Variovorax terrae: one gene and its partner. The protein of the gene in region 2 interacts with the protein of the main gene of each other region in a pairwise test. Links are inferred from orthologs where the notes say so. Each region holds a gene or a part of one and is shown on either strand. Other genes may lie near its edges.

What was found. Proteins that work in one complex are often made in the same cells at the same time.
Region 1: the proteins of MMF98_RS08125 (region 2) and MMF98_RS22235 interact in binary tests that used the Escherichia coli proteins (3 or more experiments, as listed by UniProt). The link is inferred for Variovorax terrae from one-to-one orthologs.

Annotation. Positions count from the first base shown.
Region 1 is NZ_JALGBI010000003.1:606,676-609,461, forward strand. It holds MMF98_RS22235 (glutamate-5-semialdehyde dehydrogenase), read left to right. Parts: upstream 1-640; coding sequence 641-1,933; downstream 1,934-2,786. Other genes in the region: MMF98_RS22230 (alpha/beta hydrolase family protein), read left to right, coding at 1-599; gshA (glutamate--cysteine ligase), read left to right, coding at 2,034-2,786. UniProt on the Escherichia coli protein: Catalyzes the NADPH-dependent reduction of L-glutamate 5-phosphate into L-glutamate 5-semialdehyde and phosphate. The product spontaneously undergoes cyclization to form 1-pyrroline-5-carboxylate.
Region 2 is NZ_JALGBI010000001.1:1,712,671-1,715,476, reverse strand. It holds MMF98_RS08125 (sulfate/molybdate ABC transporter ATP-binding protein), read right to left. Parts: upstream 2,050-2,806; coding sequence 952-2,049; downstream 1-951. Other genes in the region: cysW (sulfate ABC transporter permease subunit CysW), read right to left, coding at 2,072-2,806; MMF98_RS08130 (disulfide bond formation protein B), read right to left, coding at 391-903; MMF98_RS08135 (VOC family protein), read left to right, coding at 1-390. UniProt on the Escherichia coli protein: Part of the ABC transporter complex CysAWTP involved in sulfate/thiosulfate import. Responsible for energy coupling to the transport system.

The DNA.
Region 1 (2,786 bases), on a different replicon or contig from region 2:
ATATGCAGGCGACGCTGGGCGTGCCGCTGATCGTGCTGTCGCGGCCGGGCACCTTCGGCTCGTCCGGCGAGCACCGGCAGCGCCGGCGGGAGCATGAGGCGCGGCTGACCGACGCGGCGGTGGACGCGATCAAGGCCCGGCACGGGGTCGCCGAATTCGGGCTGGTGGGCCTGAGCGGCGGCGGCCATCTGGTGGCGGCCCTGCTCGGGTGGCGCGCCGACGTGCTCTGCGCCGTCCCGGCCTCGTCCGTCTCGTCGCCCAGGCTGCGCTGGCAGGCCTTCGGGCGCGACCGCGACCTGACCGGCTTTGCGGATTCCTACGAGCCGGTGGACCACCTGCGGCCCGGTGTCGCCCACAGCGGCCTGCGCGTCTTCGTGCTGGGCGACCCCAAGGACACCAACGTGCCCTGGCACACCCAGACGCCGCTGGCCGAGCGCCTGCGCGCCATCGGGGTGGACACGCAGGTGCTGACCGGCGAGGGCAGCGACGGGCAGCGGCATGCCCTGGGCGGCTCCGGCCGCCAGGTGGGCGCGAAATGCCTGCAGGGAGCGCCCACGCAGGACATCCTTGACCTGGCGGCCAAAGGGCTGAAAGGCTGAAGAGCGGCGCGGCGTTGCGGTGCCATGCGAAAATCCAGCGCATGAACGCCCTCAATATCGCCGAATACATGCAGACGCTGGGCCTGCAGGCCAGGGTCGCTTCGGCGCAGATGGCGCGGGCGAGCGCCGCCGCCAAGAACCGCGCGCTGAAAGGACTGGCCCGGCTGCTGCGCGAGAACGTGGCGGCCCTGCAGGCCGACAATGCCCGGGATCTGGAGCGCGCCGTGGCCGCCGGCCTGGCCGCGCCGATGGTGGACCGGCTCAAGCTCACGCCCAAGGTGCTCGACACCTGCGCCCAGGGTTGCGAACAGCTCGCCGCCATGCCCGACATCATCGGCGAGATCATCGGCATGAAGCAGCAGCCCAGCGGCATCCGCGTGGGCCAGATGCGCGTGCCCATCGGCGTGTTCGGCATGATCTTCGAGAGCCGCCCCAACGTGACCATCGAGGCCGCCAGCCTGAGCATCAAGAGCGGCAACGCCTGCATCCTGCGCGGCGGCTCGGAGGCCATCGAGTCCAACAAGGCGCTGGCGCTGCTGGTGCGGCAGGCGCTGGCCGAGGCCGGCCTGCCCGAGGACGCGGTGCAACTGGTGCAGACCACCGACCGCGAGGCCGTGGGTCAGCTCATCACCATGCCCCAGTACGTGGACGTGGTCATCCCGCGCGGCGGCAAGGGCCTGATCGAACGCATCAGCCGCGAGGCCAAGGTACCGGTGATCAAGCACCTGGACGGCAACTGCCATGTCTACGTGGACGATCCCTGCGACATCGACATGGCCGTGACCGTGGCCGACAACGCCAAGACCCAGAAGTACAGTCCCTGCAATGCCAGCGAGAGCCTGCTGGTGGCGCGCGGCGTGGCGCAGGCGTTCCTGTCGAAGATCGGGGCCATCTATGCGGCCAAGGGCGTGGAAATGCGAGGAGATGACGCCGCAGTCCAGATCCTGCGGTCACAAGCCGCTATCAATTCAGTAGCAACCGTCGTTCCCGCGAGCGAGCAGGACTGGTCGGAGGAATACCTCGCGCCCATCATCAGCATCAAGGTGGTGGAGGGGCTGGACGAGGCCATTGCCCACATCAACCGGTATGGCAGCCACCACACCGACGCGATCCTCACGCGCGACCACATGCACGCGCAGCGCTTCCTGCGCGAAGTGGATTCGGCCAGCGTCATGGTGAACGCGAGCACCCGCTTCGCCGATGGCTTCGAATACGGGCTGGGCGCGGAAATCGGCATCAGCACCGACAAGTTCCACGCCCGCGGGCCGGTCGGCCTCGAAGGCCTGACCTCGCTCAAGTGGGTGGTGCTGGGGCAGGGCGAAGTCCGCCTTTGAGCGCGCGCGGTTGCGCGCTGGCTCTTGTAAGCTCCGCAGCCGCCCTCAAATCCCTACAATTCCACTCGAATATTCCGATTCGCCACGACACGAGGGCCGCATGGTTCCGCATCTCATCACGGCCCTGACGGGGCCCATCAACGAACTCGAACAACGCATCCTGGACTCCATGCCGGCCATCGAGCGCTGGTTCCGCCTGGAATGGATGGAGCACACGCCGCCGTTCTACAGCTCGGTGGACATCCGTAACGCCGGCTTCAAGCTGGCACCGGTGGACACCAACCTGTACCCCGGCGGCTGGAACAACCTCACGCCCGAGATGCTGCCGCTGGCAGTGCAGGCGGCCATGGCGGCGATCGAGAAGATCTGCCCCGAGGCCAAGAACCTGCTGGTGATCCCGGAAAACCACACCCGCAACACCTTCTACCTGAGCAACGTCGCCCAGCTCAAGCGCATCTTCCACATGGCCGGCCTGAACGTGCGCATCGGCTCGATCGACCCCGAGATCAAGCAGCCCACCACGGTGGACCTGCCGACCGGCGAGCAGATCACGCTGGAGCCCGTGATCCGCAGCAGGCGCCGCCTGGGGCTCAAGGACTTCGATCCCTGCACCATCCTGCTCAACAACGACCTGTCGGCCGGCGCACCCGGCATCCTGGAAGACCTGCACGAGCAGTACCTGCTGCCGCCGCTGCACGCGGGCTGGTCGGTGCGGCGCAAGAGCCGGCATTTCCAGGCCTATGAGGAGGTGTCCAAGCGCTTCGGCAAGCTGCTGGGCATCGACCCCTGGCTGATCAATCCGCTGTACGCCAAGTGCGGCGAGGTCAATTTCGCCGAAGGCTCGGGGCTCGAC
Region 2 (2,806 bases):
AGGGTTGCCGACCTTCAGCGCATGCTGGATTTCTACACCGGCGTGCTGGGCTGTCCCATCGAGCGGGTCCAGGAAGACATCGGGCTGTACCAGGTGCGTGCGGGCAGTTCGCTGATCGACCTCGTGCCCGTGGACAGTCCGCTGGGCCGCGCCGGTGGCGCAGCGGCCGGCCCCGAGGGGCGCAACCTCGATCATTTCTGCCTGCGCATCGACCCGTTCGATGCCGGCGCGCTCGCGGCCTGGCTGCGCAGCCGGGGCGTGGAGCCCGGCGCGGTGGCCTCACGCTACGGCGCCGAGGGACAGGGCCCGTCGATCTACCTCACTGATCCAGAGGGCAACGTGGTCGAACTCAAGGGCCCGCCCTGGCCGGGCGGCCAAGCGCCTGATTGATCAGGCCGGCCGGCGCAGGGCCGTGCGCACCAGCACGCCCAGCAGCACCAGACCAAGCGCCACGAAGCAGACGAACGACCAGTTGGCGATGGAGCCGCCCAGGAATGTCCAGTCGATCGCGGTGCAGTCGCCGCTGCCCTTGAAGATCATGGGGATGGCGCGCTTGAGCGGGAAGGTTTCGATCATGCCGTAGAAGTCGCGTCCGCAGGACGCGATCTCGGGCGGGTACCACTGCAGCCAGCTCTGGCGCGCCGCCACGAAGGCGCCGCCGCCAGCCAGCAGCAGGCCCAGGGCGCTGCCGCCGATCTGCAGGCCCCGGCGCCCGCTGGCCGCCGTGAGGCCGGCCACCACGGCCACCAGGATGAGCGCATAGCGCTGCACGATGCACATCGGGCAGGGCTCGAGCCCGACCACATGCTGCAGGTACAGGCCGAATGCCAGCATGGCCACGCACACCAGGCTGACGGCCGCCAGCACGCGGCGGGGCGCTTCATCGAAATACTTCAGCAACATGGATCTCCTTCAAGCTCGCGCATCGGGCCGGATGCGCCTTGCAGCCGGTCAGGACGATGCATTCTCCACAAACACCCGGGCCTGGCGCGGCGTCACCACCAGCGTTTCACCCTCCCGGAATCCCAGGTCCCTGAATTGTTGCGCAGGAATCTGCGCCTCGATCAGGGACTCCCGGGGCCGATTGTCCGCTGGTTGGTGGTCGTCGGCGGCAATAAGTTCCAGCCGCGCGATCGGCCCGACCACGATGGCCCGGCTGAGCTGGGCAACGATGCCGGCCGCGCCAGGCGAATAGCGCTGCACGTCCAGGTCGTGCGGGCGCACATAGGCATAGGCCTTCGCGTCCTGCACGTCGCGGTGCTCGGGCGAGTCCAGGCGCAGGCCCTCCAGGTGCACCTGCCCCTCGTGCGCGCGGCCGTGGAACAGGTTGACGTCGCCCAGGAAGCCGTAGACGAAGGGGCTGGCCGGATGGTCCCAGACCTCCTGCGGCGAGCCGCTCTGCTCGATGCGGCCGCCGTTCATCAGCACCACGCGGTCGGCCACTTCGAGGGCCTCCTCCTGGTCGTGCGTAACGAAGATGCTGGTCACGTGCAGCTCGTCATGCAGCCGGCGCAGCCAGCGGCGCAACTCCTTGCGCACCTTGGCGTCGAGCGCGCCGAAGGGCTCGTCCAGCAGCAGCACCTTGGGCTCCACCGCCAGCGCGCGCGCCAGGGCGATGCGCTGGCGCTGGCCGCCCGAGAGCTGCGAGGGATGGCGGTCGGCCAGCCAGTCGAGCTGCACCAGGCTCAGCAGCTCATGCACCTTCTCCTTGATCTTCGCTTCGGAGGGGCGCTGGCCGCGCGGCTTGACGCGCAGGCCGAAGGCCACGTTCTCGAACACCGTCATGTGGCGAAACAGCGCGTAGTGCTGGAACACGAAGCCCACCTGGCGCTCGCGCACGTGCACGTCGGTCGTGTCCTCGCCGGCGAACAGGATGCTGCCGGCATCGGCCGTCTCCAGCCCGGCGATGATGCGCAGCAAGGTGGTCTTGCCGCAGCCCGAGGGGCCGAGCAAGGCGATCAGTTCGCCAGAATCGATGTCGAGGCTGACGTCGCGCAGCGCGTGGAAGTCGCCGAACTGCTTGCTGATGTTGCGGATTTCGATGCTCATGGAAAGAGTCCTTGGCCGGGCTTCAGCCGGCGACGGCGGCCGCGGTGGCGGCATGCGGGATGAAAGAGGATGCGCCCTGCGGGCGCTCGGGCGGCAGCGCGGCGCCGGCGGCCAGCTCGCGCTCGTGGCGCCACTCGACCACCGACTTGATCACCAGCGTCACCAGCGCCAGGATGGCCAGCAGCGAGGCCACGGCGAAGGCCGCCACCGACTGGTATTCGTTGTAGAGGATTTCCACGTGCAGCGGAATGGTGTTGGTCTGGCCCCGGATGTGGCCCGACACCACCGACACCGCGCCGAACTCGCCCATGGCGCGCGCGTTGCACAGGATCACGCCGTAAAGCAGGCCCCACTTGATGTTGGGCAGTGTCACGTGGCGGAAGGTCTGCCAGCCGCTGGCGCCAAGCACGATGGCGGCCTGCTCCTCGTCGTTGCCCTGCGCCTGCATCAGCGGGATCAGCTCGCGCGCGATGAAGGGAAAGGTCACGAACACGGTGGCCAGCACGATGCCGGGCACGGCGAAGATGATCTTGATGTCGTGCGCCTGCAGCCAGGGCCCGAGCCAGCCCTGCGCGCCGAACAGCAGCACGTAGATCAGCCCCGCCACCACCGGCGACACCGAGAACGGCAGGTCGATCAGCGTGGTCAGGAACGACTTGCCGCGGAACTCGAACTTGGCGATGGCCCAGGCGGCCGCGACGCCGAACACCAGGTTCAGCGGCAGCGCGATGGCCGCGGTGATCAGGGTCAGGCGGAT